DNA from 2 places in the Legionella stuttgartensis genome. Region 1 is predicted to be linked to the other one. Evidence: riboswitches for the same ligand, from Rfam matches in the RefSeq annotation. Region 1 holds a riboswitch; the other holds the start of a gene.

Region 1 (8,246 bases):
TTTACCAAATGAATATTTTTCATTTCCATCGATAAAAAATCGATACACAGCAAACGATTCAATAGAGAAACACCACTTTGAGTTATCCATTTGATAATTTCTGTGGCTTGCAAAATTCCTAGCAAACCAGGGAGCGGTCCTAAAACCCCACCATTCTGACAATTTGCAACTGAATCAGGAATTACTGGAAACAAACAGTGTAAACATGGATTTTCTCTACCATAAAACAACGAACAATGACCTTGGAATTGGTATGCACTGGCATAAACGTAAGGTTTTTCCAAGCGATAGCAAATACCGTGGGTCAAATAACGGGTATGAAAATTATCCGAACAGTCAGCAACAAGATCATATTGTGAGATTATATCCTCAGCATTCTCATCATTTAAACGAACGTCATAAGCCTGAATGTTAATATTCGAATTCAATGCCTGCAATTTCATTTTTGCAGTGGTTGCTTTGAGTTGGTGGATGTCTTTTTCCTGATAAAGTATTTGACGATGTAAATTACTTTCTTCAATACGATCATCATCAATTATGCCTAAGGTCCCTACCCCAGCCCCTGCAAGGTAGGGGAGTAACGTCGCGCCAATTCCTCCCGCTCCAACACATAATACACGTGCTTTTTGAAGTTTTTCTTGTCCATGAAGGCCTATTTCTTCTAATTTTATTTGCTGTGCATAGCGCTTTAATTCGGATGAAACAGCCATATTGAGCCTCTCATTGTTCCATTAAACTCAAAAGTTTCAGCGTGGATTGCTGTGGATCTGCAGCTTCTGTAATTGCAGAAATAAGAGCAACACCTTCAACACCTGTAGCTACTACATTAGGCATACGCTCAATATTAATTCCCCCTATTGCAACTAAAGGATAATTTAACGTACGTTTCCAGCGCTGTAAGCATTCAATGCCTTGAGCTGCAAAAGACATTTCTTTGCTTGTTGTTGGAAAAACAGGTCCAATTGCAATATATGAAGGACGCAGTGCATGCGCTCGTGCGACTTCGTAGTAACAATGAGTACTCACTCCAAGCAAAAGCCCTTGTTTTCTAATTGCATCAAGATCTGCTGTATCCAAATCAGATTGACCTAAATGTACTGCTTCTGCATTTAACTCTAACGCCATTTCCCAGTAATCATTTATAAATAAAGTAGCCTGATGCTTTTTAGCCAAAGCAATACTTTGCCGCATCTCCTCTTCTAGCGTCTTTGTTTTTTCTTTAATTCGTAATTGGATGGTTTTTACCCCAAGATTCAAGAGCCTTTCTACCCAGGAAAATCGATCAACCACCGGATAAAGACCTAATCGATGACATGGCTTAAATGGTTGCGGCACTTCGTACAATGGTTTAGATGCAAGATAAGGTAAATCTGATTCATCCTCTGGAAAACCACCGTAATAAACACTCTTTTGTCCTCGACGTATTGCTTGATGTACATACATTTTACTAATGATTAATGCATCTTCAATTAAATGACCAAGAGCCAGTGCCCCAGTAATTGCCGCGGAGAGAATTGATCGAAGTTCTGGGTATTTTGCATCAGAAACACAATTTTGAGTCAGCCAAAAGCAAGTAGTACCATTGGTCCAATAATCATGCTGCCATGAGGAATTCTGGATAGGCGATCCTAGGAGAAATACACTTTTAGCACCAAGAGTTAGGAGTTTATGTGCCGCTTCTTGCATGGCTTGGTGTGTTCGGACCTGGCCATTTAAAATAAATTCAGTTTCACGTGTATTCAGCACCAAAACATCGGCAAAAGAAAATCCTGCGCTTACATTACTCCTGTTTTCTTCAGCATTTTTGGATAAAGATAAGTTAAAATCCCGAACTACAGGCCCCGTAAAATGATTGAGAATCTGAAAGTCCTCAGCAGAAAATCGATCTTCTATTTTGATCGCTGCAGGCTGACTTTCTTTATGAAATTGCAGTGTTTGCTCAAGACCCAAGCCGCGAAATGTTTGTCTATCTGCTTCATTATTAGTGTTGGTCCACACAATAGTCATAATGCAATCTCCTGATGCCAAAATGGCGTGTCGATTAAAGGAGTACACGATTGTGCCGTAATTCGTTCAGGCATAAGACCTGCTTCAAAAGCAAGGCGTCCTGCGATGACTGCATGTGAAAAAGCTTCAGCCATAGTCACTGGATGAATCGATGAAGCAACTGCACTATTTAACAGGACCGCATCAAAACCTAATTCCAAAATACGTGCTGCATGAGAGGGTTTCCCAATTCCTGCATCGACAATCAGAGTTACATCAGGTAATCGTTGCCGTAACGTCTCCAAAGCAAAAGGATTAAGTAATCCTTTTCCAGAACCGATAGGAGCGGCCCATGGCATCAAAATCCGACATCCGCAATCCACTAAACGCTGACATAAAACTAAATCATCAGTACAATAAGGAAACACTTCAAAGCCTCGTTTTACTAATTCGGTGGCCGCATGCAACAATTCGAAAGGATCGGGTTGTAAACTGTAATCATCTCCTATTACTTCCAATTTAATCCATGAGGTTTGAAATAATTCGCGTGCCATTTCGGCTGTAGTAATCGCAGTTTGCGCGTCACGGCAGCCCGCAGTATTAGGTAGTATATTGCAATCCAAAGACTGTATGGTTCGCCAAAATAAATCGCCCCCCATATCACAAGGCATTTGCCGTTTTAAAGACACCGTAATCACGTTGGTTTTAGAGGCTCGGACAGCATCAGTCATCACCTCAAGTGATGGATAGCCCGCTGTACCCAAAAGCAACCGACTTGTTATGGGTTTATCTGCTAAATACCACATAGCCTATCCTCCTTGCATCGGAACAATTAAATCAATACGATCTCCTTCACACAATATAGTTTTTGAAAACATATACTTAGGAACAAACTGATTATTTATTGCGACTGCTACATGTGCGGCAATACCTACTCTCTGCTCAAGCATTTCCTGTAAGATACAGGATGAATCAAGAGTGAGTGGTTTATCATTTATATAAACGATCATGAATAAGCCTCCCAAAGCTCAGGATAACAAATGTCTTTTTGATTGCTCTTTAATCCACGTAGAATTTCCTCTACTAATGCCGGAGCGATTAAATATCCATGCCGATAAAGTCCATTCACAGCAATAAATTGCGGGGCATATCTTATGCGGGGCTGATGATGCACTAAAGTCGGGCGACAATGGGTCACAGTCTTAATTACCCGGGCTTCAGCAAAACCTCGATGCACATAGTATGCCGCAGTTAATAACTCAAGTGTTGTACGCACTGAAATGGGACTGGAATCTTCTGTCTCTAATTCGCTGGCACCGATAAGGTAATAAGAATTAGGACGTGGTGCAATATAAATATTATACCGTGGATGCAAGAGACGGATTGGTCTTTTTAATTGAACATCAGGTGCATATAGCCAAAGCAGTTCTCCACGAAGCCCACGTAAATTTGGAAAAGTACTTTTCGCCCCAAGCCCCCTGCAATCAAAAACAAAATCAAATGGATATGACCTCCCTCCCATTTCTATCTTGCCTGGACTCACACCAGAAACAAAAGTATGATCTCGCCAGATTACACCGCACTGACACATATGTTTTTTAAGTGCCAGCAACAAGGTCTGATTATCAAGTTGTGCTTCTTTAGGAAAATAATAAGCCATTTTCAACTGATGCAGTTCAGGCTCCAGTTGGCTTAGTTCATTTTGAGTGAGTAACTGATAACAAGAATCACTTAATTTATTTACAATTCTGCCACTAAATTGTTGCCATTCTGCTTTATCTTGAGGATGGTGCACCACAAGGCATCCTTTTTGGCGAAAATACACGGGGTCAGCTAATTGATTTAGAATGGACTCCCATAAGCGGTCAACCGATTCCATTCCCAAATTAAAAATCACTTGGTCCGCTTTATCCAGTTCAGACATGGGTGCCAAAAGCCCTGCTGCTGCATTACTGCAATTATTAAAAAAACTTTCCGCCTCAAATAATGTCACTTGCCAACCATCATTTTGTAAACGTAAAGCCAATAAACACCCCATAATTCCAGCACCAACAACAGCAACATTTTTCATTTAATTAGAATCACTTTTCTCAATAGACGGAAGCCTGAGTGCAGTTGCATTCAGGCAATGCTCTTAATTTCACTCACTAACACAACACGCAATAGGTTCCAGCTCAGAATGAGGCATCTTAGGAAGAAACTCATTTGTATAACAAGCATTTACTGCAAAGGACTCATCGATAATTCCCAAATGCTTGCCGAAACGCCCTACTTTACTCCAATCACGTTCCACATTTAAAAGTGTCCGCGAGAAAAAAGGTAAACTACGGATGAAAATTGTATGATACATAGGGGTTCTTAATTGAGGTTTTGCCCTACATAAAAGTTCATAGGCTTCATCTGGATTTTCGGTGGTAAAGGCAGCTCCACGTTGAGTAGCATTGAGAAATCCTTTAAGAATTTCAGGTTGTTTTAACATGCGTTCTGGCACAATAAATTGAATGGAACAAAAGCAGCAGCAACCTAAGCCAGCAAGCTGATCGATACGCAGAAATACCGTTTCGCCTCGTAAATGCTCTAATTCAACTTTTTGAAAATTAATAAAACCAATGCCTGTATCAACAATGTCACGACAAATCGCATCAGTAACATTCATGCCAATGCGAACTGTTTCATAACTGGAAGGCTCAATTCCCGCTAACGTTGCCAAATTATCGATAATGATTTTACCAAACTCCCCAATGTAACCAACTCGTTTGCCAACAATATCCTGAAAGGAATTGATGCCACTGGATTTAAGCGCAATCAGACCTGTAGGAGGCTCATCCAATAAGGTACCAATTGAGGTAACAGGATAACCTTTTGCGCGAGCCGCTAAGGTATGAATCATGGCCTTGACCCCAAAATCAACATGGCCCATACCTACAATTTCAGTCACATCGCTTGGATCGCTGGGCTCTAAAATCGCGAGTTTTATACCTTCTTGTTGATAATAGCCTAATGCATGGGCCACAAAAATGGGGGTATGATAAGGGTTCGCATACCAATTAAGTAATAGGGTAGTTCTCGTAGATAACGCGCTCATGCCATAGCTCCTTGTATTAATTAATAAAATAGGATGGCTAAAGATATCGCGTTAAGACTTAATAGAAGAAATGAATCTGCATTCTGCGAACCGTGAATAACTTATAAAGACTACCCCACCATACGGTACAGAGTACTCTAAGAGATTAACTGCTCAAAAAACGAATACAGATTTAAGGCGTTCTTACGCTGGTATGAACCAGATCAAGTTCAACGGGTATTTCTCAGACGTTTATCACGACACCCCGCGCCATCAAATTGCCCGTAATGCTAGCTGGTATGGGAAAAACTGTCAAATATTATAAGAGGCCTCTCATCCGCTCTGACGAGTCCCTTCTCCCCCAGGGGGAGAAGGGAGGAAAATTGCTCCCTCCATGCATGGAAAGAATACCGCATGCCCCTCTCCCATTTATGGGAGGGGGCTAGGATGAGGGTAAAAAAATCCTCAACTCACCCCATAATTCTGCACATAAAACACATTATGCTGAATCAAAAATCGCTGACATAGCAAAGGAGTATGGTTCAATAAATGATGCAAATAAGCGCGAGTAAATTGTTGCGAACACGTAGGGCAAACACAATTCGCATCGATCAGTTCAAATTGCATCGCTGTTTTTGCATCCATTAGATCCACAGTGCCTGTATTACTATACACTCTTCCTTGCATTGCGGCTTGGGCTGGCTCATCCGTTTCAATAAATCCTATTTCCAGATGACGCAAACGTTGGATTAACTCAGCATCAAAATACCCCACTACATAACGAGGGATATGGGACCATTGTTCTAATTGAACCCAATTAGGCTCATTTAAAATCTTAAAATAAACCCCATGTGGTTTAATAACTGCGTGCTTTTCGAAATCATCACTATGAATAAAAGGGACAATTTTCTCATCCCAATTATCCCAAATTTGCGGGAAATCGCGCATGATATTTTTGGGTAAGAGTACTACATTAGGTTTAAGATGCTGAATCAGTTCGATGAGTTCCCACGAGGTCAATTTGACTCGAGAACCATCGTACGGAGACTTAAGAACATAAACTTTTTCTTTATTAGCAATGAGTGATGAGGCATTAATTACCATCATCCCAGGACATGCCAAATAATTCGCTAAATCAGATATTTTTTGAAGTACATCCCGACCAGGCTTATACAACAAACTTTCTAATGAATAGGATGCTGCAGTAACCTTTGCCTCTTGCCAATTTGCCGTTGTAAGACACAAACCTGCTTCAGAAGTTAAAACAGGTATAAAATTTTGTATTGCAGCCAACATTCCTGATCTCCTGATTTATAGCAATAAACTGGTGTCACCATAACTAAAAAACCTGTATCCTTTTTCAATTGCTTCTTGGTAAAGCATCATTGCTTGTTTATGGCCAATAAACGCTGAAACGAGCATTAATAAAGTAGACTCAGGCAAGTGAAAATTAGTCATTAATCCATCGCAAATCTTAAACTCATATCCTGGGTAAATAAAGATATCTGTGTCTTTGCTACATGGAGTTAGTATTCCATTTTGTACAGCACTTTCAAGACTACGCAAAGCGGTTGTACCTACGGCAATTACTCGATTTCCTGCAGCTTTTGTGGCATGCACTGCCTCACATAATTCAGGGCTAATTGTAAAGCGCTCACTATGCATTTTATGATCTTTGATATTATCACAACGAACTGGTCTAAATGTCCCTGCTCCTACATGCAAAGTAAGATAGGCTACAGAAACTCCTCTTGAACGTATGCTGGATAATACAAGCTCATCAAAATGCAAACCCGCTGTGGGAGCAGCAACAGATCCTTCGTATTTTGCATAAACTGTTTGATAACGATTCTGATCCAGAGTTTCATCATTACGGGTAATGTAGGGGGGTAATGGAATATGTCCTATTCCATTCAATAAATTTAAGACATCCATATCCGCTTGACAAAGAAATAAATCATCGTGTCTATCAATCACTTCAATTTCTTTATTTTGTTCCAACTTAATCTTTGAGCCAGCTTTTAATGCTTTACTGGCCTTAATATGAGCAAGAAATGTCGACTCACCAGTAATACGTTCTACCAATAATTCTACTTTTCCCCCAGTAGTTTTATGGCCATAGAGTCTGGCTGGAATTACCTTGGAATCATTCATAACCAATAAATCGCCAGGATTTAAAAAATCAGCTATTTCACGAAACTGGTAATGACCATATTCACCCTTCTTTCGATCATAGGTTAAAAGACGTGAGTCACTGCGATTAGCCAATGGATACTGCGCAATAAGCTCTGGGGGTAAATCAAAGTAAAAATCCTGTTTATTCATAGAGCAACCTGAAAATAAATTGCCGCTATTATACACGGATTACAACCATTCATCATCCCTGATGAATAAGAGCTGAATTACATTATATTAAGGGAAATTTCGTTACTCTTTTTTTCGCATAGTCACATCCACCTCAGGCGTAGGTGCTACATCCTTTATCAAGCGTTTGGCACTATACAACCATTTGAGCCTCCTATCGGGCTCCATAATCTTCTCGGGTGTAACCTCTTCGATTAATTTATTAAGCTCTCCTTTAACTTCAGAAGATATTGAGGAGTTCTTAATAACATTTTGTACTTTTTCTATATCCTCTTTCTTGGGGGCTTTTATTGTCAAAAACTCAAAATTTTCAACCATTTGCAAATAGCTTCCTTGTGGATTAGGTTTTGGAGTAGGTGTGTGAGTACCTAATATCCGTGTTTTTTGAGCTTGTGCATCGTTTAAACATTGCCCCATAGTCTCTCTTGCTTGACGCATCTCCAATCTTTGATTGACCAATACATCCCTTAATTTCAAATGTTTCTCTTTGCGCTGAATTTGGTTATGTAAATTTTCTTGTATTTTATCCATAAAATTAAAACGAGGGGTTTGAATACGTGCTTTTGTTTGATCAAAATTAAGTTTCGCTTGTAGCCAATCTTCTTCGGTTAAATTCGCAGGATCCACATCTTGTGCGATTAAAGCATATGAACCATCACTTTTTTGAATAAGACGTTTTTCATCCTCGGGTTTGATAATAAAGCGAGCCTGAGTAAAATCAAAAACTTGTTCTAATTGATCGTTAAGAAGTATTTTCTTGTTTCTCATAACTTTTAACGCAGAAGCCAATCCTCGTTCACGCAATTGCAACCCTTCAATTTCAGTGTCGAAC
Region 2 (8,246 bases), on a different contig from region 1:
CATGAAATATTGCAAGATGTATTAAATTTTTTAGTGCGTATAATGCCTTTTCAAAAGGGCGCGGTCTCATTAGTATTGGTGTTTATGCTCACCTTTCTTTCCGTAGTCCCTGTACTTATTCTTGATGTGATATCCCGAAGAAAAAGTTTTAAAGGATATCAGCATCCGTATGTTGCGAGTGGAGTAATTTGGATACTATCTGTTTTTCTTTTAATCATCATGTGAGCTTTGTAAAGAAATGTAATTTTTTTGTAAAGATTCATTGTTTTTTTAATAAAACCTTAAGTTTTCTTTTTTATACTTCTTGCTTCAAGTTTGGAATTTAATAAAAACAAAAGGAGAATAAAAGTGTCGTATACTCACCATCATAATCATGATCGAGCTACTGGTGTTCATTCTGGGGGCGCTCATAATCACCATCATCAGGGGCCTCGTGTTATAACTCAACCATATACACCTGTTGTTACTACATCCTATAATCCGCGAGTTCACGTTCATACAACTCGTTCTCCTCAGTTGGCAGTAGTCTCTACTCCCGGTTATCGCTCGAATTATTACTATTCTGGAGGTACTGGAGTACTCGTAGGTTCTTTGATCATCCTTCCTATTATTGTTTTGGCCTTGATATTCAAGCTTACTATGGGCTTTACTGCCGCGTCATTAACTACGGCAGGAGTGGCAGGAGCGGGTGTTGCGGGTGCAATTGGTTTGAATGTTGCAACTTTTGGAATTGGTGCACTTGTTTTATATGGCGCATTAGGTTTGGTTTCTTTGTATTCTAGTGCTAAAGAATGCTACAAAAGCGATAAAAATGTATTTGATATGATCAAATCACGAGTTATTAACGAAGATGGATTGAGTTTTAAAGGAGTTATGAAATCTATAGGGGCGGTACTTTGGTCACCATTTTTACTGCTCGGTGGTTTAGCTGGGATGGGCGTTAAATTAGCGGTCAATGCTCGTACTTCAAAATCTTCAAGTACAGAACAGGATGAGGTGGACTTGGATATAAGAGGTTCTTATACTGAGATGAGTAGTGATTTTCCTCCCCAAAATTCTAAAACCCCTCGAAAAGATGTAGAACCAATCTATTCTGAGTTATATACTAAAGCTTCTTCAGACGTTTCTGGTAGCTATCTTTTAGATTCTCAGACATCTTTTGATACTTTAAGTATAAAAAAATAAAGACTTTTTCAATTAAAAGTAAATTACAGGTTTTTGGGTTCGTGGTTACAGAACCCAAAAATCAGAAAAGAAATAGATACTCATTCAGTTCTTAATTAAAATTTCGCCCCATAGTCATACTTGCTCTGTTTGAGATTAGAGGTGTAGTCTGTCTCATAAGCCATTTTCCTCTTAAGTAGCCTATAATTTCATTAATAGTGCTTTGTTGGAGTTTTAATATGGCTTCTAATATATTGAGAATTCCCGAGCATACTATTTTAATAGGGCAAGAGTTAAATGGAACAGAACTAAAGTTTATTTCGAGTCGATTGGAACAATGGTTTACAGATATAGAAAAAAATCGAGCCCTCAATACAGCTGAAACAAATTCTTATTTAACTACTCAATTTCTTTCACATTTCGGACTCAAAAATTCCTCAGAGGTATTTGATTTTCTTAAATCAGCCGGTGGGAGGGCTACATTAACGATGATAGCTCGAGAACTGATAGAAGAAGAGGCACAGATTCAATCTAAGAGAGAACAAAATGCTGAGGAATTGCTTAAAAAGCAACGGTTACTTTATCTTCTGATGGGGTTAATCGCTGATCGGGAAGCTATGGCCAAAAATGTGGACCGACTCGTTAGACTGGAAATGGAAAAATTACTTACAAAGGAGAAGTATGCTGAGACGAGCCAAGAAACAACTTTTGTCCGATCACCAATTGAAATTATAGATGCTATGATTTATTACTACCTTGAGACCATTCAAGCTCTAGATGAAAAACTGGAACAATTGGAATATCAATTAGAAGAAATCGAAGCAGAATTGGCCACGATTGAAGTAGAAGAACAGCGGATGAACGCTTATCACGAAGAACTTCATGCTCATATTGATATATTGGATACCTATTTAAAGCTCCCTATATTGAATCAACCTAAAGAATCGCCTTCAACTGTTGCCGAACGAAGAATAACCGTTCTAATGAAAGATCTTGAAGCGTTTAAAGAACAAGAGAGAATATATAAAAATACAAACTCCGAAGAGAGCAGGCCTCAAGAAATTGAGGAGCGTCGCATTAGTAGACACATTAAAGTACTTGAGCATGAACTCAATTTTCATCAAGTTCATCTGAGCCAAACAGTGACGAATTATGAGGAATTATTTCGTTTAGCTTTAGAACAAACTCGAGCTCAAATACAGGAACTTCAATCGCGACAAACTTATTTCGGACAGTTCGACACTGAAATTGAAGGGTTGCAATTGCGTGAACGAGGATTGGCTTCTGCGTTAAAAGTTATGAGAAACAAGAAAATACTTCTTAACGATCAATTAGAACAAGTTTTTGATTTTACTCAGGCTCGCTTTATTATCAAACCCGAGGATGAAAAACGTCTTATTCAAAAAAGTGATGGTTCATATGCTTTAATCGCACAAGATGTGGATCCTGCGAATTTAACCGAAGAAGATTGGCTACAAGCGAAACTTAATTTTGATCAAACAAAAGCACGTATTCAAACCCCTCGTTTTAATTTTATGGATAAAATACAAGAAAATTTACATAACCAAATTCAGCGCAAAGAGAAACATTTGAAATTAAGGGATGTATTGGTCAATCAAAGATTGGAGATGCGTCAAGCAAGAGAGACTATGGGGCAATGTTTAAACGATGCACAAGCTCAAAAAACACGGATATTAGGTACTCACACACCTACTCCAAAACCTAATCCACAAGGAAGCTATTTGCAAATGGTTGAAAATTTTGAGTTTTTGACAATAAAAGCCCCCAAGAAAGAGGATATAGAAAAAGTACAAAATGTTATTAAGAACTCCTCAATATCTTCTGAAGTTAAAGGAGAGCTTAATAAATTAATCGAAGAGGTTACACCCGAGAAGATTATGGAGCCCGATAGGAGGCTCAAATGGTTGTATAGTGCCAAACGCTTGATAAAGGATGTAGCACCTACGCCTGAGGTGGATGTGACTATGCGAAAAAAAGAGTAACGAAATTTCCCTTAATATAATGTAATTCAGCTCTTATTCATCAGGGATGATGAATGGTTGTAATCCGTGTATAATAGCGGCAATTTATTTTCAGGTTGCTCTATGAATAAACAGGATTTTTACTTTGATTTACCCCCAGAGCTTATTGCGCAGTATCCATTGGCTAATCGCAGTGACTCACGTCTTTTAACCTATGATCGAAAGAAGGGTGAATATGGTCATTACCAGTTTCGTGAAATAGCTGATTTTTTAAATCCTGGCGATTTATTGGTTATGAATGATTCCAAGGTAATTCCAGCCAGACTCTATGGCCATAAAACTACTGGGGGAAAAGTAGAATTATTGGTAGAACGTATTACTGGTGAGTCGACATTTCTTGCTCATATTAAGGCCAGTAAAGCATTAAAAGCTGGCTCAAAGATTAAGTTGGAACAAAATAAAGAAATTGAAGTGATTGATAGACACGATGATTTATTTCTTTGTCAAGCGGATATGGATGTCTTAAATTTATTGAATGGAATAGGACATATTCCATTACCCCCCTACATTACCCGTAATGATGAAACTCTGGATCAGAATCGTTATCAAACAGTTTATGCAAAATACGAAGGATCTGTTGCTGCTCCCACAGCGGGTTTGCATTTTGATGAGCTTGTATTATCCAGCATACGTTCAAGAGGAGTTTCTGTAGCCTATCTTACTTTGCATGTAGGAGCAGGGACATTTAGACCAGTTCGTTGTGATAATATCAAAGATCATAAAATGCATAGTGAGCGCTTTACAATTAGCCCTGAATTATGTGAGGCAGTGCATGCCACAAAAGCTGCAGGAAATCGAGTAATTGCCGTAGGTACAACCGCTTTGCGTAGTCTTGAAAGTGCTGTACAAAATGGAATACTAACTCCATGTAGCAAAGACACAGATATCTTTATTTACCCAGGATATGAGTTTAAGATTTGCGATGGATTAATGACTAATTTTCACTTGCCTGAGTCTACTTTATTAATGCTCGTTTCAGCGTTTATTGGCCATAAACAAGCAATGATGCTTTACCAAGAAGCAATTGAAAAAGGATACAGGTTTTTTAGTTATGGTGACACCAGTTTATTGCTATAAATCAGGAGATCAGGAATGTTGGCTGCAATACAAAATTTTATACCTGTTTTAACTTCTGAAGCAGGTTTGTGTCTTACAACGGCAAATTGGCAAGAGGCAAAGGTTACTGCAGCATCCTATTCATTAGAAAGTTTGTTGTATAAGCCTGGTCGGGATGTACTTCAAAAAATATCTGATTTAGCGAATTATTTGGCATGTCCTGGGATGATGGTAATTAATGCCTCATCACTCATTGCTAATAAAGAAAAAGTTTATGTTCTTAAGTCTCCGTACGATGGTTCTCGAGTCAAATTGACCTCGTGGGAACTCATCGAACTGATTCAGCATCTTAAACCTAATGTAGTACTCTTACCCAAAAATATCATGCGCGATTTCCCGCAAATTTGGGATAATTGGGATGAGAAAATTGTCCCTTTTATTCATAGTGATGATTTCGAAAAGCACGCAGTTATTAAACCACATGGGGTTTATTTTAAGATTTTAAATGAGCCTAATTGGGTTCAATTAGAACAATGGTCCCATATCCCTCGTTATGTAGTGGGGTATTTTGATGCTGAGTTAATCCAACGTTTGCGTCATCTGGAAATAGGATTTATTGAAACGGATGAGCCAGCCCAAGCCGCAATGCAAGGAAGAGTGTATAGTAATACAGGCACTGTGGATCTAATGGATGCAAAAACAGCGATGCAATTTGAACTGATCGATGCGAATTGTGTTTGCCCTACGTGTTCGCAACAATTTACTCGCGCTTATTTGCATCATTTATTGAACCATACTCCTTTGCTATGTCAGCGATTTTTGATTCAGCATAATGTGTTTTATGTGCAGAATTATGGGGTGAGTTGAGGATTTTTTTACCCTCATCCTAGCCCCCTCCCATAAATGGGAGAGGGGCATGCGGTATTCTTTCCATGCATGGAGGGAGCAATTTTCCTCCCTTCTCCCCCTGGGGGAGAAGGGACTCGTCAGAGCGGATGAGAGGCCTCTTATAATATTTGACAGTTTTTCCCATACCAGCTAGCATTACGGGCAATTTGATGGCGCGGGGTGTCGTGATAAACGTCTGAGAAATACCCGTTGAACTTGATCTGGTTCATACCAGCGTAAGAACGCCTTAAATCTGTATTCGTTTTTTGAGCAGTTAATCTCTTAGAGTACTCTGTACCGTATGGTGGGGTAGTCTTTATAAGTTATTCACGGTTCGCAGAATGCAGATTCATTTCTTCTATTAAGTCTTAACGCGATATCTTTAGCCATCCTATTTTATTAATTAATACAAGGAGCTATGGCATGAGCGCGTTATCTACGAGAACTACCCTATTACTTAATTGGTATGCGAACCCTTATCATACCCCCATTTTTGTGGCCCATGCATTAGGCTATTATCAACAAGAAGGTATAAAACTCGCGATTTTAGAGCCCAGCGATCCAAGCGATGTGACTGAAATTGTAGGTATGGGCCATGTTGATTTTGGGGTCAAGGCCATGATTCATACCTTAGCGGCTCGCGCAAAAGGTTATCCTGTTACCTCAATTGGTACCTTATTGGATGAGCCTCCTACAGGTCTGATTGCGCTTAAATCCAGTGGCATCAATTCCTTTCAGGATATTGTTGGCAAACGAGTTGGTTACATTGGGGAGTTTGGTAAAATCATTATCGATAATTTGGCAACGTTAGCGGGAATTGAGCCTTCCAGTTATGAAACAGTTCGCATTGGCATGAATGTTACTGATGCGATTTGTCGTGACATTGTTGATACAGGCATTGGTTTTATTAATTTTCAAAAAGTTGAATTAGAGCATTTACGAGGCGAAACGGTATTTCTGCGTATCGATCAGCTTGCTGGCTTAGGTTGCTGCTGCTTTTGTTCCATTCAATTTATTGTGCCAGAACGCATGTTAAAACAACCTGAAATTCTTAAAGGATTTCTCAATGCTACTCAACGTGGAGCTGCCTTTACCACCGAAAATCCAGATGAAGCCTATGAACTTTTATGTAGGGCAAAACCTCAATTAAGAACCCCTATGTATCATACAATTTTCATCCGTAGTTTACCTTTTTTCTCGCGGACACTTTTAAATGTGGAACGTGATTGGAGTAAAGTAGGGCGTTTCGGCAAGCATTTGGGAATTATCGATGAGTCCTTTGCAGTAAATGCTTGTTATACAAATGAGTTTCTTCCTAAGATGCCTCATTCTGAGCTGGAACCTATTGCGTGTTGTGTTAGTGAGTGAAATTAAGAGCATTGCCTGAATGCAACTGCACTCAGGCTTCCGTCTATTGAGAAAAGTGATTCTAATTAAATGAAAAATGTTGCTGTTGTTGGTGCTGGAATTATGGGGTGTTTATTGGCTTTACGTTTACAAAATGATGGTTGGCAAGTGACATTATTTGAGGCGGAAAGTTTTTTTAATAATTGCAGTAATGCAGCAGCAGGGCTTTTGGCACCCATGTCTGAACTGGATAAAGCGGACCAAGTGATTTTTAATTTGGGAATGGAATCGGTTGACCGCTTATGGGAGTCCATTCTAAATCAATTAGCTGACCCCGTGTATTTTCGCCAAAAAGGATGCCTTGTGGTGCACCATCCTCAAGATAAAGCAGAATGGCAACAATTTAGTGGCAGAATTGTAAATAAATTAAGTGATTCTTGTTATCAGTTACTCACTCAAAATGAACTAAGCCAACTGGAGCCTGAACTGCATCAGTTGAAAATGGCTTATTATTTTCCTAAAGAAGCACAACTTGATAATCAGACCTTGTTGCTGGCACTTAAAAAACATATGTGTCAGTGCGGTGTAATCTGGCGAGATCATACTTTTGTTTCTGGTGTGAGTCCAGGCAAGATAGAAATGGGAGGGAGGTCATATCCATTTGATTTTGTTTTTGATTGCAGGGGGCTTGGGGCGAAAAGTACTTTTCCAAATTTACGTGGGCTTCGTGGAGAACTGCTTTGGCTATATGCACCTGATGTTCAATTAAAAAGACCAATCCGTCTCTTGCATCCACGGTATAATATTTATATTGCACCACGTCCTAATTCTTATTACCTTATCGGTGCCAGCGAATTAGAGACAGAAGATTCCAGTCCCATTTCAGTGCGTACAACACTTGAGTTATTAACTGCGGCATACTATGTGCATCGAGGTTTTGCTGAAGCCCGGGTAATTAAGACTGTGACCCATTGTCGCCCGACTTTAGTGCATCATCAGCCCCGCATAAGATATGCCCCGCAATTTATTGCTGTGAATGGACTTTATCGGCATGGATATTTAATCGCTCCGGCATTAGTAGAGGAAATTCTACGTGGATTAAAGAGCAATCAAAAAGACATTTGTTATCCTGAGCTTTGGGAGGCTTATTCATGATCGTTTATATAAATGATAAACCACTCACTCTTGATTCATCCTGTATCTTACAGGAAATGCTTGAGCAGAGAGTAGGTATTGCCGCACATGTAGCAGTCGCAATAAATAATCAGTTTGTTCCTAAGTATATGTTTTCAAAAACTATATTGTGTGAAGGAGATCGTATTGATTTAATTGTTCCGATGCAAGGAGGATAGGCTATGTGGTATTTAGCAGATAAACCCATAACAAGTCGGTTGCTTTTGGGTACAGCGGGCTATCCATCACTTGAGGTGATGACTGATGCTGTCCGAGCCTCTAAAACCAACGTGATTACGGTGTCTTTAAAACGGCAAATGCCTTGTGATATGGGGGGCGATTTATTTTGGCGAACCATACAGTCTTTGGATTGCAATATACTACCTAATACTGCGGGCTGCCGTGACGCGCAAACTGCGATTACTACAGCCGAAATGGCACGCGAATTATTTCAAACCTCATGGATTAAATTGGAAGTAATAGGAGATGATTACAGTTTACAACCCGATCCTTTCGAATTGTTGCATGCGGCCACCGAATTAGTAAAACGAGGCTTTGAAGTGTTTCCTTATTGTA

The links. A riboswitch is a leader RNA that binds a small molecule or an ion and turns the genes downstream of it on or off. The one in region 1 is predicted to bind thiamine pyrophosphate.
Positions count from the first base shown of each region.
Region 2: linked by a shared signal. The riboswitch ahead of ACWTEW_RS22135 (ABC transporter substrate-binding protein) and the one ahead of ACWTEW_RS05060 (ABC transporter substrate-binding protein) in region 1 are both predicted to bind thiamine pyrophosphate.

Region 1 covers NZ_CDRUHA020000011.1:636,901-645,146, reverse strand. Annotated here, with positions in the region: gene ACWTEW_RS05085 (ThiF family adenylyltransferase) at 1-710, opposite strand, end outside; gene thiE (thiamine phosphate synthase) at 721-2,007, opposite strand; gene ACWTEW_RS05075 (thiazole synthase) at 2,004-2,792, opposite strand; gene thiS (sulfur carrier protein ThiS) at 2,796-2,996, opposite strand; gene ACWTEW_RS05065 (FAD-dependent oxidoreductase) at 2,993-4,057, opposite strand; gene ACWTEW_RS05060 (ABC transporter substrate-binding protein) at 4,127-5,071, opposite strand; TPP riboswitch at 5,235-5,328, opposite strand; gene ACWTEW_RS05055 (queuine tRNA-ribosyltransferase) at 5,516-6,346, opposite strand; gene queA (tRNA preQ1(34) S-adenosylmethionine ribosyltransferase-isomerase QueA) at 6,362-7,375, opposite strand; gene ACWTEW_RS05045 (hypothetical protein) at 7,478-8,246, opposite strand, start outside.
Region 2 covers NZ_CDRUHA020000060.1:634,503-642,748, forward strand. Annotated here, with positions in the region: gene ACWTEW_RS22110 (hypothetical protein) at 1-225, shown strand, start outside; gene ACWTEW_RS22115 (hypothetical protein) at 349-1,185, shown strand; gene ACWTEW_RS22120 (hypothetical protein) at 1,404-3,167, shown strand; gene queA (tRNA preQ1(34) S-adenosylmethionine ribosyltransferase-isomerase QueA) at 3,270-4,283, shown strand; gene ACWTEW_RS22130 (queuine tRNA-ribosyltransferase) at 4,299-5,129, shown strand; TPP riboswitch at 5,317-5,410, shown strand; gene ACWTEW_RS22135 (ABC transporter substrate-binding protein) at 5,574-6,518, shown strand; gene ACWTEW_RS22140 (FAD-dependent oxidoreductase) at 6,588-7,652, shown strand; gene thiS (sulfur carrier protein ThiS) at 7,649-7,849, shown strand; gene ACWTEW_RS22150 (thiazole synthase) at 7,853-8,246, shown strand, end outside.